4 regions of the Mesorhizobium sp. M1A.T.Ca.IN.004.03.1.1 genome follow, and region 1 is predicted to be linked to each of the others. Evidence: predicted binding sites of a transcription regulator. Region 1 holds the regulator's gene; each other region holds the start of a gene.

Region 1 (7,299 bases):
TTGGACTGTGCGTCGGCGGATATATACTTGTCGCCGGCGGCCTCGATCGCCTTCTTCATCGCCGCTTCGTCGGTCTTCCAGCGCTCTTCCTGGAAATTGGACCACGAAACGCCGATCACCTTGTCCTTCGCCTCGGCGACCGACGCCAACGTCAACGACATGGCGACGCCCGCCAGCATGGCGGCTGCGAATCTCTTCATGATATCCTCCCTGCGCCCCTCGCGGCGCGACCCAGACTGGCCCGAAGGCCATGTAGAGGCTTTTTTTCGAGCCTCGAAAAAATACTGATCGAACGCCAAAGCGCTGTCAACTGCAATTCTGACGGTTTTTGAGGTGTCGCGTTCTTTTTTTCGAGACCCGCAATAAATAATGACAGTGCCGACCGCTTCTGCCACTATCGCGGAACAGTTCGGAGGAAGCGCAGACCGCGTCCACCGAAAATTTTAAAAAACCAGGACGGTTCGGGTGCCGGCGTCCGGGTGAATCGATCTGGCGCGTCGCCGGGTCCTGTGCATGATCGAGAGGCCGCGCTGACTGGGAGGAGAAAAAATGTCGGTCGGAATCCGCCACGACGATCTGCGCCGGCGCAACCGCGCCATGGTGCTCTCGGCCGTGCGCCGGGCCGGCCAACCGTCGCGCACGGAAATCGCCGCGACCACCGGGCTCAGCCATTCGACCATTTCGGCGATCTCTTCCGATCTGATCCAGGAAGGCATCCTGGCCGAGAGCAAGCCGAGCGAGACCGCGTCTCTGAAGCGCGGCCGGCCACAGGTGGGCCTCGCGCTCAAGCCGGAGGCGGCGGCGGTGGTAACGGTGGTGCTGTCGCTCAATTTCCTCTCGGTCGCCGTTATTGATTATGCGGGTCAGGTCATCGCCGAGGAGCAGCGCCGCCTCGATACGCTCACCATGCCGCGCAACGAGCTGATCGGCGAATGCTTGGCGATCGTGCGGCGCCGGCTGGACGATCCGGACCTCGACGTCGGCAGCGTCGCCCGCATCGCCATGGGCATCCAGGGCATCACCGATTCCCATGCCCGCGCCATGCTGTGGTCGCCGATCACGCCGCTGACCGACATTCCCTTCGCCGACATCCTGGAAAAGGAATTCGGCATTCCGGCCACCATGGAAAACGACTGTAACATGATGGCGGTGGCGCTGCAGTGGCGCGATCCCGACCGCTATCGCGACAATTTCATCGCCATCCTGCTCTCGCACGGCATCGGCATGGGCCTGGTGCTGAAGGGCGAGCTGTTCACCGGCACGCATTCTTCCGGCGGCGAGTTCGGCCACATGATCCATCGCCCGGGCGGCGCGCTTTGCCGTTGCGGACGCCGCGGCTGCGTCGAGGCCTATGCCGGCAACTACGCCATCTGGCGCAGCGCCATGAAGATGAGTGAGGACGCCGAGCCGATCGATGTCGGCGACGCCGACATGCGGGCGCTCGCCGCCAAGGCGCGCGAGAGGGATGGCTCGGAGCGCGAGGCCTATCGCCGGGCCGGCGAGGCGCTGGGCTTCGGCCTCGGCAGCCTGTTCGCGCTGATCGACCCGGCGCCGGTCGCCATGGTCGGCGTCAGCGCCGCCGCCTTCGACCTGATCGAGCCGGCTCTGCGCGAGGCCATCGCCCAGACCGCCGGCGGCCAGCATTCGAAGTCGATCTCCTTCGATACCGAGCCGAACGAATTGCCGCTGATCCGCGAGGGCTGCGCCGTGCGCGCGCTGACCTTCGTCGACCAGGAGATTTTTGCGCCGGGCGTGAAGGCAAGAGCGGGCAAGAACGTGGCCTGAGCAGCTTCGATAGCGATCGTTGGCTTCTGTGCGTCCTGCAGACGCCGGAGATTAGCGAAGGCCCCGCAGCTTCGTCATTCCAGGGCGGAGCAGGAGCGAAGCTCCGTCGCGGAGACCCTGGAATCCATGCCATTACCTCAATCGTCGGATGAGCGGAGCAGAATTTCTGCACCGCCGCGGCGCGTGGAAGTCGCGTGGATCGTCGGGTCTGCGCCGCGTCGCGACGCTTCGTGCTCCGCCCGTGGACGGCGAAGCACCAGCGTCTCGATAACCCGCCAGCGCAGATAGAACCCGTCAGACCTTCGGTGCCCTGGATCTAATCTTCCCTGATCGCGTAGCCCGCCCCACGGATGGTACGTATGACGTCCGGCATCCGGCCGTTGTTGACCGCCTTGCGCAGGCGTCCGACATGCACGTCCACGGTGCGCTCGTCGATATAGATCGTCTCGCCCCAGACATTGTCGAGCAGCTGGCTGCGCGAGAACACCCGGCCGGGATGCCGCATCATGAATTCCAGCAGCCTGAACTCGGTCGGGCCGAGCCGGATCTCGCTCTTCTTGCGGTAGACGCGATGCGATTCGCGATCGAGCACGATGTCGCCGACCTTGAGCACGCTGGACAGCACCTCCGGCTTGGCGCGGCGCAGCAGCGCCTTGACCCTGGCCATGAATTCCGGCGTCGAGAACGGCTTGACCAGATAGTCGTCGGCGCCGGTCGAGAGGCCGCGCACCCGGTCGCTTTCCTCGCCGCGCGCGGTCAGCATGATGATCGGCAGGCGTTCGGTCTCGGGCCGCATCCTGAGGCGCCGGCAAAGCTCGATGCCGGACACCGCCGGCACCATCCAGTCGAGCACCAGAAGGTCGGGCAAATTCTCCTGCAGGCGGATCTCGGCCTCGTCGCCGCGGGTCACCACCTCGACCTGATAGCCCTCGGATTCGAGGTTGTAGCGGAGCAGCACCCCCAGCGGTTCCTCGTCCTCCACCACCATGATGCGTGGCGCGATCATATAGCAGGCACCTTCGCGGTCAGGCCGCCGGCGCCGACATCGTCGTCTCGTCCTGCTTAGGACGATTCGCGGGCAATTGCGTGCCGGTCAGCACATAGTAGGCGTTCTCGGCGATGTTGGTGACGTGGTCGCCGATGCGCTCCAGATTCTTGGCGCAGAACAACAGATGCGTGCAAGCCGTGATGTTGCGCGGATCCTCCATCATGTAGGTCAGGAGCTCGCGGAAGACGGCGGTGTATTTGACGTCGATGCGCTCGTCGTCGTTGCGGAGCTTGGCGAGCGCCGTGGCGTCGCCGGCCGCGTATTCCTCGATCACGCCCTGCACCTGGATCAGCACCAGCTGCGCCATCGAATCGATGGAGTGCGAAAGGTCGCGCGGCGCGGCGCTGACGCCGACCGAGCCGACGCGCTTAGCGATGTTCTTGGCAAGGTCGCCAATGCGCTCGAGATCGCCGGCCATGCGGATGGCGCCAACGACGCTGCGCAGGTCGTCGGCCATCGGCTGGCGTTTGGCAATCAGCGTGATGGCGCGATCGTCGAGCTCGCGTTGGCGCGCGTCCATGATGGCATCGTCGGAGACCACGCGCTGCGCCAGCGCGTTGTCGGAATTCAGCAGAGCCTTGGTCGACGCGCCGACCATCGAGCCGGCAAGATCGCCCATGTCGCGGATGAGCTGGCTGATCTGCCTCAGATCCTCGTCGAAGGAAGCGACCGTATGGGCCATGGTTATGTCCTCGTATGAACTCAGCCGAAGCGGCCGGTGATGTAGTCCTGCGTGCGCTTCTCGCGGGGCGAGGTGAAAATCTTTTCGGTCCGGTCGAATTCGATCAGCTCGCCGAGATACATGAACGCCGTCTGCCGCGAGACGCGCGCCGCCTGCTGCATGTTGTGGGTGACGATCACGATCGTGTAGTCGGCCTGCAGCTCGTCGATCAGCTCCTCGATCTTGGCGGTCGAGAGCGGATCGAGCGCCGATGCCGGCTCGTCGAGCAGGATGACCGCCGGCTTCACCGCCACCGTGCGGGCGATGCAGAGCCGCTGCTGCTGGCCGCCCGAAAGGCTCTGGCCACTGGCGTTGAGCTTGTCCTTGACCTCGTTCCACAGCGCGGCGCGCTTCAGCGCCTGTTCGACGCGATTGTCCATCTCGGCCTTGCTGATCTTCTCATACAGCCTGACGCCGAAGGCGATGTTCTCGTAGATCGACATCGGGAACGGCGTCGGCTTCTGGAACACCATGCCGATCTTGGTCCTGAGCAGGTTGAGGTCCTGCGAACGGTCGAGGATGTTCTTGCCGTCGAGCAGCACCTGGCCTTCGGCGCTCTGCTTCGGGTAGAGCTCGTAGATGCGGTTGAGCACGCGCAGCAGCGTCGACTTTCCGCAGCCCGAAGGTCCGATGAAGGCGGTGACGCTGCGCTCGGGCAGCGACAGGTTGATGTCCTTCAGCGCCTTCGACTGGCCATAGTAGAAGTTGAGGTTCTTGACTTCGATCTTGGCCTTCTCGGCGGTCGTCTCGGCTACGTTCAGGTCGGTGGACAACATCGGTTTCATCTGTCCTCTCTGCGTCCGGTAAGGCTGCGGGCGAAGATGCTCAGCCCGAGAACCGTCAGGGTGATTATCAGTGCGCCCGTCCAGGCCAGTTGCTGCCATTCCTCATAAGGGCTCAGCGCAAACTGGAAGATGGTCACCGGCAGGCTGGCCATCGGCGCGTTGAGATTGCTCGACCAGAACTGGTTGTTGAGCGCGGTGAAGAGCAGCGGCGCCGTCTCGCCCGAAATCCGGGCGATCGCCAGCAATATACCGGTGACGATGCCGGACAGTGCGGCGCGATAGGCGACCGAGCGGATCACCACCCAGCGCGGCGCGCCGATGGCGGTGCCGGCCTCGCGCAGCGCGTTGGGCACAAGGTTCAGCATGTCCTCGGTGGTGCGCACGACGACGGGGATCACCAGGATCGACAGCGCCACCGCGCCGGCGATCGCCGAGAAATGACCCAACGGCCGCACCATCAGCTCGTAGACGAACAGGCCGACAATGATCGATGGCGCCGACAACAGGATGTCGTTGATGAAGCGCACCACCGTCGTGAGGCGCGAGAAGCGCCCGTACTCGGCCATATAGGTGCCGGCGAGCACGCCGATCGGCGTGCCGACGACGATGCCGATCACGGTCATCACGATGCTGCCGTAGATGGCGTTGAGCAGGCCGCCGGCGTCGCCGGGCGGCGGTGTCATTTCCGTGAACACCGAAAGCGAGACACCCGAGAGCCCCTTATAGAGAAGGGCGCCGAGGATCAGCGCCAGCCAGACGAGGCCGATGCCCGCCGCTATGGTGCACAGTGCCATCATCACGGCGTTCTTGCGCTTCCGGCTTCGGTGGAGCGATGCGGCTGTCGACATCGGTCAGGCTCCCGTGCGGCTATCGATGCGCAACAGCATGTAGCGTGCGAGCGCGAGGATGATGAAGGTGATGATGAACAGGATCAGTCCGAGCGCCACCAGTGAGGACGTGTAAAGCTCGCCGTCGGCTTCGGTGAATTCGTTGGCGATGGTCGCCGAGATCGTCGTACCGGGCGCAAACAGCGAGGCGCTGATGCGGTGCGCATTGCCGATGACGAAGGTGACGGCCATCGTCTCGCCGAGCGCGCGGCCAAGACCGAGCATGACGCCGCCCATGATGCCGACCCGCGTATAGGGGATGACCACGCGCCGGGTCACTTCCCAGGTCGTGCAGCCGATGCCGTAGGCCGATTCCTTCAGCACCGCTGGCACCGTGTCGAACACGTCCTTGGTGATCGAGGTGATGAAGGGCAGCACCATGATGGCGAGGATCAGCGACGACGTCAGGAGGCCGATGCCGTAGGGCGGACCGGCAAACAGGCTGGCGAGACCCGGTATGCCGTGGAAAAGATTGATGATGAATGGCTGTACCGTCGTCTGCAGGAATGGCGCGAAGACGAACAGGCCCCAGATGCCGTAAATGATCGAGGGAATGCCGGCGAGCAGCTCGACCGCGATGCCGATCGGGCGCCTGAGCGGGCGCGGGCAGAGCTCGGTCAGGAAGACGGCGATGCCGATGCCGATCGGCACGGCAATGAGGATGGCGATGGCCGAGGTGACGACGGTGCCGTAGATGGGCGCGAGCGCGCCGAAATTCTCGGTGACCGGATTCCAGGATTCAGTCGTCAGGAAGGAGAAGCCGAACTTCGACAGCGCCTCCCACGAGCCGGCGATCAGCGAGACCGCGACGCCGCCGAGAAGAAGCAGCACGAGTATGGCGGAGAGGCGCGTGACCGTTCGGAAGATCGTGTCCGTCAGGGCGAAGCGGCGCACCGTCGCTTCCCTGGTCCGTATGGCGGACGATGTCACGGCTTCGGAAACGGCTGTCATTTGCCCTCGCATTTCGAAAGAGACAGGAGGGCGCCCGAGGCGCCCTCCTTATTCCGGAGGAATTACATGCCGGAGTAGAGCGGCTTGCCGTTGCTGTCGACGATGTCCTTGCTCCACATTTCCTCGACGCTCTTCACGACCGCGTCGGGCATCGGAACATAGTCCAGCTCGGCGGCCATGTCGTCGCCCTTGGCGTAGGACCAGGCGAAGAACTTGAGCGCTTCGGTGGTGGCCGACGCATCGTCGGGCTTCTGGTAGACGAGGATCCAGGTCGCGGAGGTCATCGGCCAGCTTTCAGCACCAGCCTGGTTGGCCAGGATGACGCCGTAGCCAGGCTTGGAGCTCCAGTCGGCATTGGCTGCAGCGGCCGAGAACGCGGCAGCGGTCGGCTCTACCTTCTTGCCATCCTTATTGATCAGGTCGGTATAGGTGAGCTTGTTCTGCTTAGCATAGGCATACTCGACATAACCGATCGCGCCACCGGTCTGCGCGACGTTGTTGGCGACGCCCTCGTTGCCCTTGGCGCCGATGCCCACCGGCCACTCGAGCGCGGTATTGACGCCGACCTTCGACTTCCAGTCGGCGCTGACTTCGGCCAGATAGTAGCTGAAGTTGAACGTGGTGCCCGAGCCGTCGGAACGGTGCACGACCGCGATCGCCTGGTCGGGCAGCTTGACGTCGGGGTTGAGCTTCTTGATCGCCTCGTCATTCCAGTTGGTGATCTTGCCGACGAAGATGTCGGCCAGCGTCGGGCCGTCGAGCACCAGTTCGCCCGGCTTGACACCTTCGAGGTTGACGACCGGAACGATGCCGCCCATCACCATCGGGAACTGCGCGAGCCCGGTCGACTTGAGATCCTCGCCCTTGAGCGGCGCGTCCGAGGCGCCGAAGGTCACGGTCTTGGCCTTGATCTGCTTGATGCCGCCACCGGAGCCGATCGACTGATAGTTGAGACCGATGCCGGTCTCCTTTTTGTAGACGTCGGCCCACTTGGCGTAGATCGGATAGGGGAAGGTAGCGCCGGCACCGGAGATGTCGGCCGCCATAGCGGCGGAGAGGGAAAGCGTGGATGCCGCAGCCATTGCAATCGCAACGGCCGCCGAGCGGATGAAATGTCTCATG
Region 2 (7,299 bases), on a different contig from region 1:
TTCGGCCGCGTCTACCGAACCGACGCCGAGCGCCAGCATGGCGGCGGCCGCGGCCGACAGGATCCATCTGGATGTCTGCATTTTCATCCCCTTGCGTTCAGTTGCTACATTGTCGGACGCAGCCAAGCACGGCACGCGAGGCCGGGCAAGCACAGCCTGGCGATCAGCGCGCGGCGCGAAAATGCTTGGAGAGCTTCAGCCCCTGCGCCTGATAGTTGGAGCCCAGCTCGCTGCCATAGAGTGCCTGCGGGCGCTTCAGCATATGCTCGTAGACGAGGCGACCGACGATCTGGCCGTGGTCGAGGATGAACGGCACCTCGTGGCTGCGCACTTCAAGCACCGCGCGACTGCCGCTGCCGCCGGCGGCGGAATGGCCGAAGCCCGGGTCGAAAAAGCCGGCATAGTGGACGCGGAACTCGCCGACCAGCGGATCGAAAGGCGTCATCTCGGCGGCATAGAGCGGCGGCACGTGCACGGCTTCGCGAGAGACCAGGATGTAGAACTCGTCCGGGTCGAGCACGAGCTCGCCGGCCCCGCTCTTGTAGAGCGGTTCCCAGAAGTCGACCACATCCTGAGCGGCGCGCTTGTCGACGTCGACGAGGCCGGTGTGGTGCTTGCCGCGATAGCCGACCAGGCCATCCTTGTCGCCGTCGAGATCGATAGAGAGCGCAATGCCGCCGCCGGAGATGTTGGGCGGCTCGGTCGCAACCAGCATCTCGGCGTGATGGAGGTCACGCAACTCATTCTCCGACAGCACGGCGTTGCCGGTGCGGAAGCGGATCTGCGACAGGCGCGAGCCGGCGCGCACGACGATCGGGAAGGTGCGCGGGCTGACCTCGAGGTAGAGCGGGCCATGATAGCCGGCGACGATCTTATCGAATTCATGGCCGCGGTCGGTCATGACACGCGTGAAAATGTCGAGCCGTCCGGTCGAGCTCTTCGGGTTGGCCGAAGCCGAGACTTCCGCTGGCAGCGCCAGGCTTTCCTGCAGCGGCACGATGTAGACGCAGCCCGTCTCCAGCACCGCACCCTCGGCGAGGTTGATCTCATGCAGCTTCAGCCGGTCCAGCTTGTCGGCCACCAGATGATCGGGACCGGGCAGAAAGGAAGCCCGCACGCGAAAGGCCTTGTCGCTAAGTCTGAGATCGAGGCTGGCCGGCTGGATCTGGTTGGTGTCGAGCGCGCGCGGCGACTTCAGCGCGCCCGACTGGAAGAGCGCCGCGATGTCCTGATCCGGAAGAATGCCTGTCTGCCGCAATGTCTGGCTCCGGGCGAAGTCATTGTCGTCGCAGTTTCCTGTCGCAAAACCGCGGGACACTTTTGCGGAGGCTGCCTGGTACAACCCTCTTAATCAAGCCGGCAATTGACGCAAGCGCGGTGCGGGTCTAAAGGGTCGTTATCCCGTGGTGATTTGGCCGGTCGGCTTGCAGCCACGTTAAACAAGTCGCTAAAGGACCGTCGGGCCGCAAGGCCGTATGGACCGGTTGCGACGTCGCGGCCGGTTTTTTTGTGTTTGGAAGCAGGGCGATGACCAAGACGCGTAACTGGAAACCTCAGACGGCACTCGTGCATGGCGGGACGCTGCGTTCCGGCTTCGGCGAGACCGCCGAGGCGATGTATCTCACCCAGGGCTATGTCTACGAGACGGCCCAGGCAGCGGAAGCCCGCTTCAAGGGCGAGGAACCCGGCTTCATCTATTCGCGCTACGCCAACCCGACCGTCGATATGTTCGAGAAGCGCATGTGCGCGCTGGAAGGCGCGGAAGACGCACGTGCCACCGCTTCCGGCATGGCCGCCGTGTCCGCCGCCCTGCTCTGCAGCGTCAAGGCCGGCGATCACATCGTTGCGGCGCGAGCCCTGTTCGGTTCCTGCCGCTGGGTGGTCGAGACGCTGGCGCCGCGCTATGGCATCGAGGCGACGCTGATCGACGGCACCGACATTGCCAATTGGGAAAAAGCGGTCAGGCCGAACACCAAGCTGTTCTTCCTGGAAAGCCCGACCAACCCGACGCTGGAAGTGGTCGATATCGCCGCTGTCGCCGCTTTAGCCAATTCGATCGGCGCACGCGTGATCGTCGACAACGTCTTTGCCACGCCGCTGCAGCAGAAGCCGCTGCAGCTCGGCGCCCATATCGTGGTCTACTCGGCGACCAAGCATATCGACGGACAAGGCCGCTGCCTCGGCGGCGTCATCCTGTCGGACAAGAAGTGGATCGACGAGAACTTGCACGACTATTTCCGGCACACCGGCCCGAGCCTGTCGCCATTCAACGCATGGACGCTGCTGAAGGGCCTCGAGACGCTGCCGCTGCGCGTGCGCCAGCAGACCGAAAGCGCCGGCAAGATCGCGGACTTCCTGGCTGGCCGGGCGGAGATCGCCCGCGTCATCTATCCGGGCCGGGCCGACCATCCCCAGGCGGATATCGTCAGGAAGCAGATGTCGGGCGGCTCGACGCTGATCTGCCTTGACGTCAAGGGCGGCAAGCAGGCGGCCTTCGCCTTGCAGAACGCGCTCGACATCGTGCTGATCTCGAACAACCTCGGCGACGCAAAGAGCCTGATCACGCATCCGGCGACGACGACGCACAAAAACCTCAGCGACGAGGCGCGCGCCGAGCTCGGCATCGGACCAGGCACGCTCAGGCTCTCCGTCGGGCTGGAGGATACCGACGACCTGCTCGCCGACATCGAACAGGCGCTCAAGGCGGCGAAGGAATGAACCGCCACGGCTGCAAAGAGCGCGCTTGAGCCGCAGCCGGCTCAAGCAATCTCTTCGAGTTCAGTCATCCCGCTGTTGCGGATGGTCATTGCGTTGCCACGCCATTCGACGGCTCCGCCAAGCCAGCCGCGCGCCCAGATGGCGGGAAGCATCACGTCGCGCACGATCATCGCGGTGACGCTGCGCGGCGACAGATACCAGCCCTTGGACCAGGCGAGCATGCATTCGGGCACATAGGCGATCGCCAGCACGCAGAGCGCGGTCGCGGGCAGGCTGACACCGGCGCTTGCCGCCGCGATCAGCGCCAGAAGCAGCGGCGCGACCACACCGGTCAGGATTTCGGGCGCGAAGAACAATGGGAAGGTGACGCGGCGCAGCCGCGCCCAGCGCGCCTGGCGCGACCAGATTTCGGCGAGCGTGCGCTGGCCGAGCGGCTGCTCGAAGGGCGCGGCCACGAGATTGACCCGAAGGCCAAGGCTGTTGACCAGCTTGGTCGCCGCCGCGTCCTCGGCGATTTCGGCGGCCAAAGCCTGGATGCCGCCATTTGCATCCAGCATCGGCTTGTTCCACAGCATGCTCTTGCCCTGGGCGAAGCCAAGGCCGAGCGCTTCGCCGGCATATTGCCAGCGCGCCTGCAGCGTGTTGAGGAAGACGCATTCGACTTCGGCCCAGAAACCGTCCGGCCGCGAGCCGATCGGCGTCGAGCAGACGAGGCCGGTGTCCGGTCCCCAGGCCGCCATCAGATGCTGGACATAGTCCTTGGGCATCAGCACGTTGGAATCGGCGAGGATCACCCAGTCGTGCCGCGCCGCCTGCCAGCCCTTGATGCAGTTGTTGAGCTTGGGATTGGCGCTGATCCTGTCATCGCCGACGAGGAGCCGCGCCGGAACATTCGGAAATCGCGCGATGGCGGCGTTGATCAGCTTGACCACGGGATCTTCGGCGTGCGCGACGCAGAAGATCATTTCGTAGCGCGGCCAATCGAGCGAGAAGGCGCGGTCGAGCGTCTCCTGCGTGAACGGCTCCACGCCGCGCGACGGCACGACGATCGAGACAGGCGGCTGTTTGCTGGAAGGCGGAGGAATGACCCGCCTGGGCTTCAGCCGCGACGATGCGAGCAGGATGCTGGCAAGGTTGGAAAAAAGAAGGGCCGAGGAAGCAAAGGCGGCTGCGAGGGTCAGTTCCATCGAGATCTGGTCACTCCGGAAAGGCCGCCCGCGGCCGTTTCATCACTCGACAAAGCGCCCGAGTCGCCCGCACGGTTTGTGCACACCAACATTGTCATGTGTCACTTAAATGACATTGTTTGTCGGCACTTGCGGTGGAAAAGCCGGCAGGCTGGCGACGCTGCGGAGGTAGAACCGCGAAGCGCGCTAAAATGTTCCCTGCGGCACCGGAGTGGCTCATGTATCGCGCCGTGACGCGCAACATCGAAGTGCAGGTCAGGCCGTTCTATCTGGAGGACCGTTCCGATCCGTCCGAGAACCGTTATGTATGGGGCTACCAGGTGACGATCGACAACCGGTCGGACGAGTTCGTGCAGCTTCTGTCGCGCTACTGGCACATCACCGACGGGCGTGGCCGAGTCGAAGAGGTGCGCGGCGAGGGCGTGGTCGGCGACCAGCCGGAGCTCAACCCCGGCGACAGCTATCAGTACACGTCGGGATGCCCGCTCTCGACGCCATCCGGCATCATGGTCGGCCACTACACGATGCGCAACGGCCGCGGCGAAACGTTCGACGTCGCCATTCCGGCTTTCTCGCTCGATATGCCGGGAACGAAAAGGACGGTGAATTAAAGAACTCGAGTTCCCGCCTCCGCAAAGCGGGGGCGAGGAACCGGAGCTTTCTCACTCCGCCGCAAACTCCGCCGGATCGAAGTCGTACTGCGTCGAGCAGAACTCGCAAGCGACATGGATGCCGCCGTCCTCGGTCGAGTCCTTGATCTCCTCGGCCGAAAAGCCTTCGAGAATGCCTCGGATTTTGTCGCGCGAGCAGGAGCACTGATCGGCGACCGGCACACCGCGGAAGACGCGCACGCCGTGCTCGTGGAACAGCCGGTAGAGCAGCCGCTCGGCGCCCACCGTCGGATCGATGAGCTCGGTCGGCTCGATGGTGCCGAGCAGCGCCAAGAGTTCCCGCCAGGAATTGTCGGCCGGTTCGTGCGCCACGTCTCGTGGATCGCCATCCCCGCCCGAAATGTCGGGCACGCGCATGCGTTCGGGCGCCTGCGGCAGGAACTGCGCCAGGATACCGCCGGCGCGCCATTGCTCGCGGGCCCCGCCCGGGCCCGGGGTCACCAGCTTCGCAACCGACATCCTCAGATCGGTCGGGATCTGCTCCGACTGGCGGAAATAGGTGCGCGCGGCTTCTTCCAGCGATGTGCCGTCGAGTTGGACGATGCCCTGATAGCGCTGCGTGTGCGCGCCCTGATCGATGGTCAGGGCCAGGACGCCGGTGCCGAGCAGCTTCTCCTGCGAGATCTCGCCCGAGGCAATCAGCGCCTGCAGCCGGTCGGCGTCGAAGCGCGCATAGGCGCGCAACGAATGCGGCGTGGTGAAGTCCGCCACCAGCATGTCGACCGGTCCGTCGGTGCGGGTCTGCAGGATGAACTTGCCCTCGAATTTCAGCGACGTGCCGAGCAGCACGGTGAGCACGCAGGCCTCCGCCAGCAGGCGCGCGACCGGCTCGGGATAATCGTGGCGGCTGAGAATGGCGTCGAGCATCGGCCCGAGCTGCACCGTGCGGCCGCGCACATCCAGGGGCGCTACTTCGTAAGGCACGACATGGTCGTCGCCTGCGAAGCCGAATTCGCCGAGTTTGGGTTGATGCTCAGCCAAGGAAAGCGTTTCCAGCATGACAAAACTCCGGGGCGCATCCATCCCGCTTTCCAGGCGGCATGGGTCGAAGCGCGTTCGATTTCAGTGATGGCCCGCAAATAGGCATCACACATCCCCGGATCAAGTTGGCGCGGATCAAGTCGACCCCGGTCAAGCGCCCAGGCACCATGCCAGCACCGCCTTCTGGGCGTGCAGCCGGTTCTCGGCCTCGTCGAAGACCACCGAATGCGGTCCGTCGATCACCTCGTCGGTGACCTCCTCGCCGCGATGCGCAGGCAGGCAGTGCATGAAAAGCGCGTCGGACTTCGCCCTCGCCATCAGCGCGGCGTTGACCTGGTAGGGCAGGAAGACGTTATGGCCGCGGGCGCGATGCTCCTGGCCCATCGATACCCAGCTGTCGGTGACGACGCAATCGGCCTGGTCGACGGCCTCTTCGGCCGAGCCGGCAAACCTCACCTTGCCGCCATTGGCCTTCGCCCAGTCGACATATTTCTCGAACGGCTCGCTGCCCTCCGGCACGGCGACATTGAGGTTGAAGCGGAACCGCGCCGAGGCTTCTAGAAGCGAGTGCAGCACATTGTTGCCGTCACCTGTCCAGGCGAAGGTCTTGCCGGCCACCGGACCGCGATGCTCCTCATAGGTCATGATGTCGGCCATCAGCTGGCAGGGATGGGTATCGTCGGTCAGCCCATTGATCACGGGCACGGTCGCGTTTTCGGTGAGTTCCAGCAACCGGTCATGCGAGGTGGTGCGGATCATGATGGCATCGACATAGCGCGACAGCACCTTGGCGGTGTCGGCGATGGTTTCAGAACGGCCGAGCTGCATCTCGGTGCCGGTCAGCATGATGGTCTCGCCGCCGAGTTGGCGCATGCCGACGTCGAAGGAAACGCGCGTGCGCGTCGAAGGCTTGTCGAAGATCATCGCCAGCACCTTGCCCTCGAGCGGCTTCGAACGCTCGCCGGCCTTGAGCCTGGTCTTTCGCGCCATCGCATCGTCCAGCATGATGCGCAGATCGCCTGCGGAAACGGCGGACAGATCGGTGAAGTGACGAACGCTCATCGGCAGATTCCAGAACTACTTCGCGGCTTCGGCCGCGATCGCGTCGGTCAGGCCCTTGGCGCCCGACCGAATGCGCTTCAGCGCCTCGCCGATCTCCTCGTCGGTGACGGTGAGCGGCGGCAAAAGCCGAATGACGTTGTCGCCCGCCGGCACCGCAAGCAAGTGCTGGTCGCGCAGCGCCATGTTAACCTTGGCGTTGGGCATGGCACATTTCAGCCCAAGCATCAGGCCGGTTCCCCGGATGCCTTCGATGACCTCGGGAAATTCGTCGCCGACCGCCGCCAGTCCCTGCTTCAGCAGCAACGCCTTGCGCTGAACGTCCTCGAGGAAGCCGTCGGCCAGCACGACGTCGAGCACGGCATTGCCCACCGCCATCGCCAGCGGATTGCCGCCGAAAGTGGTGCCGTGCACGCCGGCCGTCATGCCGGCCGCCGCTTCGTCGGTCGCGAGGCAGGCACCCATCGGAAACCCGCCGCCGATGCCCTTGGCGATCGCCATCAGGTCAGGCGTGACGCCCGCCCACTCATGCGCGAACAGCTTGCCGGTGCGCCCGATGCCGCACTGGACCTCGTCGAAGATCAGAAGCAGGCCGTGCCGGTCACAGAGCTGCCGAAGCCGCTTCAACGACTGCGTCGGCACCGGGCGGATGCCGCCCTCGCCCTGCACCGGTTCGATCAGGA
Region 3 (7,299 bases), 130 kb from region 1:
CCGGGCCTCGATGCGCAAGGCTGTGGCCGAGCTTCTGGAGGATGCGGGCATCACCACCATCCTGGTCACCCACGATCAGGCCGAGGCGCTGTCCTTCGCCAGCCAGGTGGCCGTCATGCGCGACGGCTTGTTCTCGCAAGTCGGCACGCCGCGCGAGCTCTACTTCCAGCCCAGGGACAGGATGGTTGCCGAGTTCCTCGGCGACGCCATCATCGTGCCGGCCAAGATCGCCGACGGCTTTGCCATATCGCCGCTCGGCCGCATCGCGGTCGACATCACCGAGCGGCGCGACGTCGCCCGTATCATGCTCAGGCCCGAGCAGGTGGTGCTTAAACGAACCTCCCGCGAAGGCATGTCGGGGACGCCGGACATGCTGTTCGGCGAGGTGACGGACTCCGAATTCGCCGGCTCGGTCTGCACCATCGCCGTGCGGCTGCTCAATAGCCCGGATCCGCCGGATGCGGCCGCGATCGGCAACACACCGCTCGTCCTGCGCAAGACCGGCATGGACGTGCCGGAGGTCGGCGAGATCGTGCGCCTCACGGTGACCGGCAAGGCGCATGTGTTTGCCTGAAGCTGAGTCAAGAGGAGGGGCTTACGCTGCCGAGGCGCCTGCCGCCCCGATCGAACCAGTGCAACTTCTCGGCTGTGGCGGTGATGCGCAACTTGTCGCCGGGCTTTGCCGCCGTGCGGCCGCCGACCCGTACCACGATATTATTGCCGGCAGCCGAGCAGTGCAGGAAGGTTTCCGCGCCGACCGGCTCCACGGCCTCGACCGTTGCGGGCAGCATCAGCGCCCCGGATCGGTCCTCGGCATCGGCGACGAGTTCGGCGTCCTCGGGCCTGAAGCCTAGCATTGCCGCCTGCCCGCCGGGCGGGGCAAGCCCAAGCAACTTTCCTTCCAGCTCAGTTGCAGAACTTTCTGTGCTCAGTGAGAGCAGGTTCATCGGCGGCGCGCCAATGAAGGACGCGACGAATGTCGAGGCCGGCTTCTCGTAAATGTCGAGAGGAGCGCCGATCTGCTCGACCAGCCCCGCATTCATGACGACAAGCATGTCGGCTAGCGTCATCGCCTCGAGCTGGTCGTGGGTGACATAGACCGAAGTGACGCCGAGCCTGCGCTGCAGGCTCTTGATCTCGACCCGCATCTGGCCGCGCAGCTTGGCGTCGAGGTTGGAGAGCGGTTCGTCGAACAGGAAGACTTTCGGATTGCGCACGATCGCCCGGCCCATGGCGACGCGCTGTCGCTGGCCGCCGGAAAGCTCGCGAGGGCGCCGGTCGAGCAGTCCCGACAATTCCAGCACCTTGGCAGTTGAACGCACTCTGCTGTCGATCTCGGCTTTCGGCGTGCCGCGATTACGCAGGCCATAGGCCATGTTGTCGTAGACCTTCATATGCGGGTAGAGCGCGTAATTCTGGAAGACCATGGCAATGTCGCGTTCGGTCGGACCGACGGCATTGACGATCTTGCCGTCGATCGCAACCGTTCCGGACGAGATGGTCTCGAGTCCGGCGATCATCCTGAGCAACGTCGATTTGCCGCAGCCGGAGGGACCGACCAGCACGCAAAGCTGCTTGTCCGGAATGGCGATCGAAACGCCTTTCACGGCCTCGACGCCGCCGGCATAGACCTTCCTCACATCATTGAGATCAACCGTCGCCATCGCTCCTCACTTCTCGGATTCGACCAGGCCGCGCACGAACCAGCGCTGCATCAGCACCACGACAAGGATCGGCGGCACGATGGCCAGCATCGCGGTGACCATCACAAGGTGCCACTGGGTATCGGCATCGGCGAAAGAAACCATCTTCTTCAGCGCGATGACGATGGTGTTCATGTCGTTGCTGTTGGTGACCAGCAGCGGCCACAGATATTGCGTCCAGCCATAGATGAAAAGGATGACGAACAGCGCCGCGATGTTGGTGCGCGACAGCGGCAGGAGTATATCGAAGAAGAAGCGCCACGGCCCGGCGCCATCGACGCGCGCCGCCTCGATGAGCTCGCCCGGGATGGTCATGAAGAACTGTCTGAACAACAGCGTGGCCGTGGCCGAGGCGATCAGCGGGATGATCAGACCGGCATAGGTGTCGATCATGCCGAGGTCGACCATCACCTTGTAGGTCGGCAGGATGCGGACCTCGACGGGCAGCATCAGAGTGATGAAGATCAGCCAGAAGAAGGTCATGCGCAGCGGGAAACGAAAGAACACGATGGCATAGGCCGATAGGATCGAGATGAAGATCTTCCCGACCGCGACGCCGAGCGCCATGACCGTCGTGTTGAGAAGAAGCCTGCCGACGCTGACGCCGCCGATGCGCCCGACACCGCCGAACAGGGCCTCGCTGTAATTGTTCCAGAGTTGGTCACCGGGCAGCAGCGGCAGGGGCGGCTTGAGGATCGTCTGCAGCGTCTGTGTCGAGGCCACGAATGTGTAGTAGATGGGAAATGCAACGATCAAAATGCCGAGAATGAGAGCGGCATGGGCGATCAGGACACGCAACGGGGACTGGCCGATCATCGCTTGCCTCAGCCGTAGTGGACCTTGCGTTCCACATAGCGGAACTGGATGGCGGTGAGCGCGATGACGATGACCATCAGGATCACCGACTGCGCCGCCGAGTCGCCGAGGATCAGGTTGACGAAGCCGTCATTGTAGACCTTGTAGACCAACGTCTCGGTGGTCTTGCCCGGTCCGCCGCCGGTGACGGCATGGACGATGCCGAACGTGTCGAACAGGGCATAGACAGTGTTGACGACCAGCAGGAAGAAGGTCGTCGGCGCGAGCAGCGGGAAGATGATGGTCCAGAAACGCTTGGTCTCGCGAGCGCCGTCCATCGCCGCCGCCTCGATCAGCGTCTTCGGCACCGCCTGCAGCCCGGCGACGAAGAACAGGAAATTGTAGCTGATCTGCTTCCATGCTGCGGCGGAAACCAAAAGGATCATGGCGTGACTGCCGTTGAGCAACGGATCCCAGGCTATGCCGAGACTTCTCAGCACGTAGGATAGCGAGCCGATCGAAGGGTTGAACAGGAACAGCCACAACATGCCGGCGATCGCCGGCGCCACCGCATAGGGCCAGATCATCAGTGTGCGGTAGAGCGCTTTCCCGCGCACCACTTTTTCCGCCATTACGGCAAGCAGCAACGCCACTGCCATCGCCACGATTGCGGTCGCAAGCGAAAATACCACCGTTACCTTGATCGAGTTGAGATAGGCCGGATCGGCAAGCACTTTGCGGAAATTGGCAAACCAGACGAACTTGCTCTTCAGCCCGAATGGATCCTGCCTGAGCATGGACTGGTAGAGCGCCTGCCCGGCCGGCCAATAGAAGAAAACCAGTGTTATGGCGAGTTGCGGCGCCACAAGCAGGTAAGGCAGGACTTTGTTGGGGAAAACGACGCGCGGGGTCAGCTTGGTTTCCTCGTCAAGCAAGGATCGCCCGCGCCGATCCGCGCGGGCGACGTTTCATCCTCGGCCAGGTTTAGTTGCCCAACGCGTCCTTGATCGCCGCGTTGCCGCGCGAGACGGCATTGTCGAGCGCCTGCTGGGCCGTTTCCTGGCCGGCCAGCATCTTCTCGAACTCCTCGTTCTGGATATCGCGCACCTGAGGCAGGTTGGGCAGGCGCACACCCTTCGAATTTTCGGTCGGCGCCTTGCCGGTCATCTGCAGGATCGGTGTCTCGCGGCCCGGGTTCTTGTCGTAGAAGCCGGACTTCTTGGTCGCCTCATAGGCTGCCAGCGTCACCGGCAAGTAGCCCGACTTCTGGTGCAGATATTCCTGCACCTCGGTCTTGGAGAGATAGGCGAAGAAGGCCGCGACGCCCTTGTACTCCGCATCGGATTTGCCGCTGAAAACCCAGAGGCTTGCGCCGCCGGGGGTCGTGTTCTGCGGCGCACCCTTGGCATCGCTGTCATACGGCAGTTGGCCGATGCCGTAGTTCATACCCGACTTGACGATATCGCCGAGCCCGCCCGACGACTCGGTAAAGATGCCGCATTCTCCGGCGAGGAAGATCTGCTTGGCTTCGGAGGTTCGCCCGCCATATTTGAAAGTGCCATCCTTGGCGAGGTCAGCCAGCGCCTGAAAGTGGTTGACGAAAATCGGCGCATTGATCTTGAGCTCGACGTCGCCGCCGGCCAGTCCGTTCTGCTGGGTCGCCCAGGAAACATTATTCCAGGCGGCAAAATTTTCCAGATGGATCCAAGTCAGCCAGGTCGAGGTGTAGCCGCAAGGGGCCGCGCCGCTCGCCTTGATCTTCTTCGCCGCTTCCCAGACCTCGTTCCAGGTCTTAGGCGGGTTGTTCACGTCGAGGCCGGCCTTCTGAAAGATGTCCTTGTTGTAGTAGAGGATCGGCGAGGAGGAATTGTAAGGGAAAGACAACATGGTGCCGTCCGGCTTCGAATAGTAGCCGACAATGCCGGGCAGATACTGGCTCTTATCGAACGTCATCCCCGCGCCCGTCAAAACTTCGGCCACGGGTTTGATCGCGCTCTCGGCCGCCATCATGACGCCGGTGCCGACATCGAACACCTGGATGATGTCCGGCGCCTGGCCGGCGCGGAACGCGGCGATGCCTGCATTCAGCGTCTCGGGATAGGTGCCCTTGAAGACCGGAACGATCTGGTAGTCGCTTTGGCTGGCGTTGAAGTCCTTCGAGATCTTGTCGACGACTTCCGCATTGGCGCCCGTCATCGCATGCCACCAGCTGATCTGCGTGACAGCGAAAGCGGACGTGGTGGAAAGCAGGGTCAAGGTAGCGGCAACACCTGCCGCGAAGCCGAAGAGCTTCATGTTTTCATCTCCCGTTGTGATTGGCGAAAGGGGGGCTTCCGCAGAACCAGTATGTGTTGCGCATGACAATCGGACAACGGTTTTGTTATGCGTCGATGAACATCATCTGATCCTAAATTAACGTGCATCGGTCACGGCCGGGCAGATTGCTTGCCGGCTTAGGATTTGAGCGACTCCAACCATCGTATTGCGACAGCCGGCCCAACCTTATCCGTCCTTTACAACCTGAGGCACACGCGTCGGTTGCAGGTCCACTAATCGATTCTTCAGCCGTCGGGCCTTAAGCAATCTTAACTTGATTGATGCGGGAAGATCAGGTGGGGCCAAATGTTGACCGTCTATAATTGCATCGTGCACGAGCACGATCTGAGGTTGGTCGCACTTGCGGCGCTCATCTGCGGAATTTCCTCTTTCTCGGCGGTCAATCTTCTTCGCCATGTCGAGCAATCGACCAGTCGAAATCGCTACGCATGGCTGTTGATTGCAGCCACGGCGACCGGATTCGGTATCTGGGCGACGCATTTCGTCGCCATGATCGCCTTCACGCCGGGAATACCCAACGCCTATAACGCGGAGCTTTCCGCGCTTTCGCTGGCCGCCTCCGTAGTTCTGACAGCGGCCGGAATGTGGATCGCCACCATCCGCGGCGGCATTGATCACTATCTTGTCGGCGGCGCCGTGCTCGGCGTCGGCATCGCCGTGATGCACTATACCGGCATGGCGGCGTTCGAGGTCCAGGGCAGGATCGTCTGGAACGAGCTGCTCGTCGCTCTTTCGCTGGCGGCGGGCGTCACGCTTGCCGCGCTTTCGCTGCTCGTCGTGCTTTGCCGCCCGTCGACGCTTACGACGATCGCTGCCGCCGTCTTGCTCACACTGGCCATCTGCACACTGCATTTTATCGCCATGGCGGCGGTCTCGATCTATCCGGACTCCTCGATAGAGATCTCAAAATTCACCATCGCGCCGATGTCGCAAGCCTTTGCCGCTGCGGCGGCAAGCCTGGTCATTCTGGTGCTCTCGGCCGCGGCGCTCCGCATCGACCTGCGGTTCCGCCGGCATCAGGCGGAAGCGCAGCGCATGCACGGCCTGGCCAACGCGGCGGTCGAGGGGCTGATCGTTTGCGACGGCAGCCGCATCGTCAGCGCCAACGACAGCATCGCGGCGCTGAGCGGCATCGCGCCCGGCACGCTGAACGTGATGCCGCTCAGCGACCTCTTCGGCGAACGCGTTGCCTCAGCCATCGCCGGCGGCAGCGGTCAGGCGCAGGAAGCCGAGCTGCGCAGCCAGGACGGCACTCGCATTCCGGTCGAGCTGATCGCCCGCAGCATCGACTATTGCGGCAAGCCTCACGACGTCGTCGCCGTCCGCGACATGCGCGAGCGCAAGAAGGCCGAGCAGGAGATCCTTCGCCTGGCGCATTTCGATCCGCTGACCGGGCTTGCCAATCGCCGCAGCTTCACCAGCCGGCTCGAGGCCGAGATCGCCACGGCGAGCGGCAAGGACGGGCAGCTCGCGCTGATGCTTCTCGATCTCGACCGCTTCAAGGAGGTCAACGACCTCTTCGGTCATGCGGCCGGCGATGCAGTGCTGCAGAGGGTGGCGCAATGCGCTTCGGGCGTGCTCCGCCATGGGCAGATGCTCGCCCGCCTCGGCGGCGACGAGTTCGCCATCATCGCGCCGAACCTTCCCGACCCGCAGGCCGCAGGCCGCATCGCCGAGGCGGTGCTTTCCAAGCTGCGCCAAGAGAGCCAACTGTCGCCCGGCGGCGAGCTGGTGTCGGCCAGCATCGGCATTGCTCTTTTCCCGCTGGACGCCGACGAGCAGGCGGCGCTGGTAAGCCATGCCGACACCGCGCTCTACCGCGCCAAGGCCGAGGGCAAGGACACTTATCGCTATTTCGAGGCTTCGATGGGCGCCGAGACGCGCGACAGGCGCGCCATGGAGCACGATCTGCGCCAGGCGGTTGCGCGCGGCGAGTTCCGGTTGGTCTATCAGCCGCAAAAGGAGATCAGCAGCGGCAAGATGATCGGTTTCGAGGCCTTGATCCGCTGGCATCATCCGGAGCGCGGCAACATCCCGCCGTCGGTCTTCATCCCGGTCGCGGAAGACAGCGGCACTATCGCCCAGATCGGCGAATGGGTGCTGGCGACGGCCTGCGAGGAAGCCGTGCGCTGGAAAAATCCGCTGACCATCGCCGTCAATGTCTCGGCGGTGCAGCTCCACAACCCGAATTTCAGCCGCAAAGTACACGAGATCCTGCTGCGTTCGGGACTTCCAGCCGGACGGCTGGAGCTTGAAGTGACCGAGACGGCGCTTATCAAGGATATGCCGCGGGCGCTGGCGACCCTGCGGCAGGTCAAGGCGCTTGGTATTCGCGTCGCGATGGACGATTTTGGAACCGGCTATTCATCGCTTTCCAATCTCCGCGCTTTCCCTTTCGACAAGATCAAGATCGACGGCTCCTTCATCAAGTCGGTCGACAGGAATGGTCAGGTCGCGGCCATCG
Region 4 (7,299 bases), on a different contig from region 1:
TGGCGCTGCCCCTCACCCTTGCCCTGCTCCCCGTGAAGGGGGCCGCCACCGCTGAAGCCTGTCCCTTCTCCCCGTCATTTCCAGGGAGAAGGTGCCGGCAGGCGGATGAGGGCAGCGCCGACGAGCGAAAGTTGAACGATCCGAACCTGGAGTGACGACTTGAAAGCCAAACTGGGCATGTCTCCCATCGCGTGGTGGAACGACGATCTCGTGGAATTGAGCGATGATGTGTCGCTGGAGGAGTGTTTGCGCCAGTCGCGCTCGGCCGGCTTCACCGGCATGGAGATGGGCCGCCGCTTCCCCAACGACCCGAAGGTGATGCTGCCGATCCTGAAAGAGGCCGACGTCACGCTCTGCGGCGGCTGGTTCTCCGGCACGCTGGTCGATGAGGACCTGGCAAGCAACAAGGATCGCATCCAGCCGATGATCGACCTGTTCAAGGCGGTCAACGCGCCCTGCATAGTCTATGGCGAGGTCGGCCGCTCCATCCAGGGTGACCGCACCAAGCCTCTTGCCACCAAGCCACGGCTTTCCGGCGACGAGATGAAGGCCTATGGCCGCCGCGTCACCGAATTCGGCGAATGGTGCGCCGACCAGGGTATGCCGCTTTCCTACCATCATCACATGGCGGCCGTGATCGAGACCGAGCCGGAACTCGATTCCTTCATCCATCATTCGGGCGAGGGCATCCCGCTGCTGCTCGATGCCGGCCACCTCGCCTTCGCCGGCGGCAATGTGTTGCGCGCCATCGACAACCACCACAAGCGCATCAACCACGTCCATGTGAAGGACGTGCGCATGAACGTGATCGACGGGCTCGACCGCACGAAACAGTCCTTCCTCGATGCCGTCGCGCTCGGCGCCTTCACCGTGCCCGGCGACGGCTCGCTCGATTTCGGCGCGATCGTCCAACGCTTCGCCGACTACGGCTATGAAGGCTGGTTCGTGGTCGAGGCCGAGCAGGATCCGAAAAAGAACCCGCCGCTGAGGATGGCTGAGGTCGGCCATAAGGAGCTGATGCGGGTGATGACGGCCGCCGGCTATACGGTCGAGACGCAGGGCTTCCCGGCGTAAGCGGTGGATCGTCCGGCCGCTCGCTCTATCTGATGCGTTTGGACAAGTCCCGGATTGGCGCGATGAAAGACTATGAACACCCCTTCTTCCGACCGCTGTGGCGGCGCATTGCCGTCGTCGCCGTCTGCCTAATCTGGTCGGTGATCGAATTCGCCTCCGGCACGCCGTTCTGGGGGGTAATCGCGCTCGGCTTCGCCGGTTACGCGGTGTGGCAGTTCTTCTACCTCTACAAGCCGGCCGAGGAGCCCAAGCCTCCGGCCGAGCCGAAGGAATGACCCAGGAGACAAAAATGTCGAAACTGCTCGTCAAGGCCGACAAGGGCCACGGCCACGTCGCCCACGTCACCCCGCAAAGCGCGGGCTGGACTTACGTGGGTTTCGATCTCCACCGGTTGCGGCCGGGCGAGACGGCCGCCGGCAAGACGGGCGAGCGCGAGGTCTGCCTGGTGTTCGTCACCGGCAAGGGCAAGGCTGCGGCCGGCGGCAAGGATCTCGGCCTGCTCGGCGAGCGCATGTCGCCCTTCGAAGGCAAGCCCTGGTCGGTCTATGTGCCGCAAGGCTCCGACTGGGCAGTGACCGCCGACACCGAGCTGGAGCTTGCCGTCTGCTCGGCGCCCGGTCTTGGCGGCAGCCTGCCCGCCCGCGTCATTGCGCCCGACGATCTCGGTCAGGAAGTGCGCGGCAAGGGCACCAACACCCGCTACGTCACCAACATCCTGCCCGAGGGCAAGCCGGCCGACTCGCTGCTGGTGGTCGAGGTCATCACGCCCGGCGGCCATACCTCCAGCTATCCGCCGCACAAACACGACCAGGACAATCTGCCGGCCGAGTCCTATCTCGAGGAGACCTATTATCACCGCCTCAACCCGCCGCAGGGTTTCGCCTTCCAGCGCGTCTACACCGACGCCGACAGAAATGGCGTGCGCGATCTGGACGAGGCGATGGCGATCGAGGACGGCGATGTCGTGCTGGTGCCGAAGGGCTACCACCCGTGTGCGGCCTGCCACGGCTATGATCTCTATTATCTCAATGTCATGGCCGGCCCGAAGCGGACATGGAAATTCCACAACGCCGCCGAGCATGAGTGGCTGATGAAGGCGTGAGATTTTTCATAGCCCTCAACCTGTTGGTCCAGTTCGGGAAAATCGTCGGCTAAGGACCGCCGGAGCCTGGGTTGCCTTCGAAAACCCATGAAAGCTTCGTCAATCCGTCATGGAAATCACCTATGGCAGCGGTCTGACGAGGATTTTCGATGCGCTATGCCATTTACTTTACCCCGAGGCAGGATGAGCCGCTGGCGCGGATTGCCGCTAACTGGCTGGGGCGCGACCCGTTCGGCGCGCCGACGCGGCCGGTCGAGGGTGTGGGTGACCTGTCGGCGGCGGAAGTTGCCTTCCACACCGCCTCGGCACGGCGCTATGGGTTCCACGCGACGCTGAAGGCGCCGTTCCGGCTGGCGCCCAGCGAAACGGAAGCCTCGCTGCGGGCGGCGCTCGACGATTTCGCCGAGGCCACGGCACCAGTCGTCGTCCCGCGTCTGGTCGTCGGTCAGATCGACGGCTTTTTCGCGCTCGTGCCGGGAAGTCCTTTCGAGCCGCTCAACAGTTTCGCCGGCGAGGTCGTGCGCGCTTTCGACCGCTTCCGTGCGCCGCTGACCGAGGCCGAGATCGAGCGCCGCAGCCCAGACTCGCTGAAGCCGGATGAGTTCCGCAACCTCTGCCAGTGGGGTTATCCCTACGTCTTCGAGACGTTCCGCTTCCACATGACGCTCTCCGGACGGGTCGGGCCACAGGAAAGCCCGCGCCTTCGCGCTGCAATCGACAGCCTGTTCGCGGATGTGCTGCAGCGTCCGGTGCCGGTGGATGCGCTGACGCTGTTCGTCGAAACCGAACCGGGCGCGCCCTTCATGGTGCTCTCGCACCACGTGCTTGGACGCGGCCCGGCCAGAAAAACCGCCTGATGTCCGCCCGCCTGAGATAGGACTGCTGAAATGACCGCCGAGACCGTTTTGAACAATGCCCGCATCGTGCTGCCCGACGAGATCGTCGCGGGCTCGCTGCTGCTGCGCGATGGGCTGATCGCCGCGATCGAGCTGGGTGCGGCCCGCACCGGCGAGGACATGGGCGGCGACTACATCATCCCAGGTCTCGTAGAACTGCACACCGATCACCTCGAAGGCCATTACGCGCCGCGTCCGAAAGTGCGCTGGAACCCGATCGCCGCCGTGCTCGCCCACGATGCGCAGGTGGCGACCGCCGGCATCACCACGGTGCTCGACGCCTTGCGCGTCGGCATGGACGAGGATGCCGACCTGAAGTCCGACGACGTGCGCAAGCTCGCCGATGCGATCGAGGACAGCGTGCGCCAGGATCGGCTCAGGGCCGACCACTTCATCCATCTGCGCTGCGAGGTCTCGGCGCCGGACTGCCTCGAGGCCTTCGCCAATTTCGAGACCGACGACAGGGTGAAGCTCGCCTCGCTGATGGACCACGCGCCGGGCCCGCGCCAGTTCGTCGATCTCGAGACCTACGCCTATTGCTACCAGCGCAAACTGAAGCTGACCGACCGCGACTTCGAGAAATTCTGCGCGAAGCGTATGGCCGAATCGGCCAAGAATTCCGGGCCGAACCGCGTCTTCATTTCCGCCGCCTGCCGCGAGCGCGGCATCGTGCTTGCCAGCCACGACGATGCGACAGCCGGCCATGTCGACGAGGCGGTGGAGCAGGGCGTGCGCGTTGCCGAATTCCCGACCACCGAGGAAGCAGCGAGAGCCTCGAAGGCGGCAGGGCTCGGCGTGCTGATGGGCGCGCCCAACGTCATGCGCGGCTCCTCGCATTCGGGCAATGTGTCGGCGCGCTCGCTTGCCGGCGACGGTTTGCTCGACATCCTGTCGTCCGACTATATCCCCTTCAGCCTGATCCAGTCCGCCTTCTTCCTCGGCGATGTCGTGGAAGGCATTTCGCTGCCGCAGGCGGTCGCCATGGTCTCGAAGAACCCAGCGGAAGCGGTCGGCCTTAGCGATCGCGGTGTCATCGAGCCCGGCCGGCGCGCCGACCTCGTGCGCGTGCGCGTCGACCAGCATGTGCCGGTCGTGCGCAACGTCTGGCGTCAGGGCAGGCGCGTCGCATGATGGTTTCTGCGCTGATCGAACGAGAGCTCACCGAGACCCTTCCGATCCGCAACGGCGTCTTCGTCGTGGTGGTCGGGCCGAGCGGCGCCGGCAAGGACACGGTGATCGGCTACGCCAAGGCGCATTTTGCCGGCGAGACGGGGCTGGAGTTCGTCCGCCGCGTCATCACCCGTCCGAGCGACTCCGCCAGCGAGGACCACGATACGCTGGCCGACGCCGCCTTCGCCGAGGCGGAAGCGGACGGCGCCTTCGTCATCTGCTGGGACGCGCACGGCCTGCGCTATGGCCTGCCGGCCGATGTCGATTGGGCGATCGCCAATGGTCATGTCGCCGTTGCCAACGTTTCCCGTGCCGTCATCCCGGCGCTGCGTGAGCGCTATGCCAACCTGGCGGTGGTCGAGATCACCGCTGCGCCGGAGATCCTCGCCGAGCGGCTGGCGGCGCGCGGCCGTGAATCGCGCGGCGAGGTGCTGGCGCGTCTGGCGCGCAGCACCAGCGTGACGCTTTCCGGGCCGGATGTCACCTCCATCGACAACAGCGGCGCCAGAGAGATCGCCGGCGAGCGTTTCGCCGAGGTGCTGCGCAAGGCGATGGCGTTTTCGGACCTTTCGGACATGATCTGAGGTGTATTGATTCAGGTGATGCCGGCTTGCGAGTGGGAGGTTGGGCCGAGACTTGTTGATGTCGGCGCCAACGCCAAAAAAATGTGTGCAGCACGCGAAGTTGGAATTTGCCCCGCTGCCTACCGAGATCGGACGAGGGAAGCTACTCCGCCGGCGCGCCGGCGACATTCCGGCGCGACGCCTCCATCATCCGCCGCCGGGCGCGGAACACACCCCACTGCTGGTCGACCAGCACGCCGATCAGGATGACGCCGCCCATCACCGCGAAGTTCAGTGAGGACGGGATGCCGAGCAGATTGACGAGGTTTTGCAGTTCCTGCAGCAGCACGGTGCCGAGGATGACGCCTACGAGCGAGCCCTCGCCGCCGCGCAGCGAGAAGCCGCCGAGCACCGCCGCGGCGATGGCGTAGAGCTCATAGAACTGGCCGTGGCTCGCCGGCGAGATCGAGCGCGTGTACATGGCGAAGTAGATCGCCGACAGCGCCGTCAGCACACCGCAGATCACGTATGCCGCGATCACCACGCGCCCGGTGCGGATGCCCGAATACTTCGCCGCTTCCTCATTCTTGCCGATGGCATAGAGATAGCGTCCGAACACCGAGCGGTGCAGCACCACCCACATGACGATGGCGATCACGATCAGCGCGATGAAGGAATTCGGCAACCCGCCGGAGCGGCCGGCGGTCAGAAATTCGAGATCCGGGAAATTCTGGCCGAAAGCGAAGCCCGCCGTGCCGTCGGCGGTGTAGAAGCGGGCCACGCCGCGGTAGATCAGCAGGCCGCAAAGCGTCACCACGAAGGGCTGCATCTTGAGCCGCGTGATCAGCCAGCCATGCACGAAGCCGATGATGGCGCCGAGCACGATGATCAGCACGAAGGCCAACGGCCAGTCCATCTCGCGCACGGCGATGAAGTCGATGAACAGCGTGCCGAGCAGCGCGATCAGCGAACCGACCGAAAGCTCGATGCCGCCGGTGATGATGACGAAGGCCTGGCCGATCGAAAGGATGCCGAACAGCGCGACCAGGTTGGAGGTGTTGGCGAGATTGATCGTCGAGAGGAAGCGCGGATTTATAGCCGTGACCACCGCACCGACCACCAGGATCAGGACCAGCAGGCCGAGGTCTTTCTTGCTCATTGCGCTCCTCCCGCGGCTTGCGCCAGCTTCGGCTTCTTGCCCACTGCCAGCAACAGCACGTTCTCCTGGCTGAAATCGTCCCGGTCGAGGATGCCGGAGATCTGCCCCTCATGCATGACCGCGATGCGGTCCGAGACGCCGATCACCTCCTCCATGTCGCTGGAGATCATCAGCACCGCGACGCCGGCATCGGCCAGCGCCCGCATCAGCGCGTAGATCTCGGCCTTGGCGCCGATATCGATGCCGCGCGTCGGCTCGTCGAGGATCATCACCTTGGGGTTCATCGCCAGCCATTTGGCCAGAACCACCTTCTGCTGGTTGCCGCCGGACAGCGTGCCGGTGCGGGTCAGGACCGATGGCGCCTTGATGCCGAGATCCTTCTTCTGCTTCTCGGCGGTGGCGAGCTCCGCGCTGGTCGACACCAGCGAGCGCTTCGCATGCGCCGGCAGATTGGGCAGCGAAATGTTCTGCGCGATCGAGAGATCGAGCAGGATGCCGGTCAGCTTGCGGTCTTCGGGCACCAGGAAGATGCCGCTCGCCACCGCATCGGCGGCCGATCCGACATTGAGCGCCTTGCCGTCCAGCGCGACACTGCCGCCGAGCCGCTCGTCGATGCCGAACAGGACGCGCGCGAGCTCCGTGCGGCCGGAGCCGACCAGGCCGGCAAGCCCGAGGATTTCGCCGCGCCGAAGCTCCAGGTCGACCGGGTGATCGGGATAGGCGCTGGTGCGCACCGCTGTTGCCGAGAGCGCGACGCCGCCCGGCGCGCGCCCCGCCTCCGCTGCTTTCTCGCGCTGCTTAAGCATGCGCCCGATCATCAGCTTGACCATCTGGTCGTGATTGATGTCGCTCTTCGGCAGCGTGCCGGCCAGCATGCCGTCGCGCAGCACCACGACGCGGTCGGCGACGCGCTCGACCTCGTGCAGGCGGTGCGAGATGAAGATGACGCTGATGCCTTCCGCCCGCAGTCCCTTGATCACGTCGAGCAGCTTTTCGGTCTCGGCGATCGGCAGGCTGGAGGTCGGCTCGTCGAGGATCACCAGCCGCGCCTTGATCGACAGCGCCTTGGCGATCTCGACCATCTGCTGCTGCGCCAGCGACAGCGAGGCGACCGGCGCGTCGGCCGAGAAATTGGCGCCGACGCGTTTCAGGAGCGGCGCCACCATCTCGCGCAGCTTGGCGCGGTCGACCAGCCTCAGCGGCCCGGCCTTCAGCGGCTCGCGGCCGAAGAAGATGTTGGCGGCGACGTCGAGGTTTTCGAACAGGTTGAGTTCCTGATGCACGAAGGCGATGCCGGAGCCGATGCTGGCTTCCACGGTCAAGCCGTCATGCGCG

What was found. The regulator PhoB, encoded in region 1, activates phosphate uptake and scavenging genes when phosphate is short. The targets are predictions, from matches to a motif close to TGTCATNNANCTGTCAT.
Region 2: the regulator PhoB is predicted to act here: its motif matches at 4,004-4,020, upstream of EOD29_RS21080 (ceramide glucosyltransferase).
Region 3: the regulator PhoB is predicted to act here: its motif matches at 4,856-4,872, upstream of ugpB (sn-glycerol-3-phosphate ABC transporter substrate-binding protein UgpB).
Region 4: the regulator PhoB is predicted to act here: its motif matches at 2,271-2,287, upstream of EOD29_RS19740 (DUF1045 domain-containing protein).

What each region holds. Positions count from the first base shown of each region.
Region 1 covers NZ_RZTV01000004.1:388,135-395,433, forward strand. The annotation lists gene xylF (D-xylose ABC transporter substrate-binding protein) at 1-200, opposite strand, end outside; gene EOD29_RS15810 (ROK family transcriptional regulator) at 550-1,785, shown strand; gene phoB (phosphate regulon transcriptional regulator PhoB) at 2,102-2,791, opposite strand; gene phoU (phosphate signaling complex protein PhoU) at 2,811-3,515, opposite strand; gene pstB (phosphate ABC transporter ATP-binding protein PstB) at 3,536-4,339, opposite strand; gene pstA (phosphate ABC transporter permease PstA) at 4,336-5,187, opposite strand; gene pstC (phosphate ABC transporter permease subunit PstC) at 5,191-6,177, opposite strand; gene pstS (phosphate ABC transporter substrate-binding protein PstS) at 6,240-7,298, opposite strand.
Region 2 covers NZ_RZTV01000006.1:268,060-275,358, reverse strand. The annotation lists gene EOD29_RS21095 (ABC transporter substrate-binding protein) at 1-81, opposite strand, end outside; gene EOD29_RS21090 (2'-deoxycytidine 5'-triphosphate deaminase) at 164-1,258, opposite strand; SAM riboswitch at 1,394-1,471, shown strand; gene EOD29_RS21085 (O-succinylhomoserine sulfhydrylase) at 1,528-2,718, shown strand; gene EOD29_RS21080 (ceramide glucosyltransferase) at 2,760-3,905, opposite strand; gene apaG (Co2+/Mg2+ efflux protein ApaG) at 4,124-4,516, shown strand; gene EOD29_RS21070 (Hsp33 family molecular chaperone) at 4,568-5,599, opposite strand; gene argF (ornithine carbamoyltransferase) at 5,708-6,619, opposite strand; gene EOD29_RS21060 (aspartate aminotransferase family protein) at 6,635-7,299, opposite strand, start outside.
Region 3 covers NZ_RZTV01000004.1:262,670-269,968, forward strand. The annotation lists gene EOD29_RS15190 (ABC transporter ATP-binding protein) at 1-574, shown strand, start outside; gene EOD29_RS15195 (sn-glycerol-3-phosphate import ATP-binding protein UgpC) at 582-1,664, opposite strand; gene ugpE (sn-glycerol-3-phosphate ABC transporter permease UgpE) at 1,671-2,519, opposite strand; gene ugpA (sn-glycerol-3-phosphate ABC transporter permease UgpA) at 2,528-3,412, opposite strand; gene ugpB (sn-glycerol-3-phosphate ABC transporter substrate-binding protein UgpB) at 3,483-4,793, opposite strand; gene EOD29_RS15215 (EAL domain-containing protein) at 5,121-7,299, shown strand, end outside.
Region 4 covers NZ_RZTV01000005.1:529,181-536,479, forward strand. The annotation lists gene iolE (myo-inosose-2 dehydratase) at 160-1,074, shown strand; gene EOD29_RS19730 (hypothetical protein) at 1,137-1,349, shown strand; gene iolB (5-deoxy-glucuronate isomerase) at 1,364-2,176, shown strand; gene EOD29_RS19740 (DUF1045 domain-containing protein) at 2,326-3,033, shown strand; gene EOD29_RS19745 (alpha-D-ribose 1-methylphosphonate 5-triphosphate diphosphatase) at 3,064-4,203, shown strand; gene phnN (phosphonate metabolism protein/1,5-bisphosphokinase (PRPP-forming) PhnN) at 4,200-4,826, shown strand; gene EOD29_RS19755 (ABC transporter permease) at 4,969-5,964, opposite strand; gene EOD29_RS19760 (sugar ABC transporter ATP-binding protein) at 5,961-7,299, opposite strand, start outside.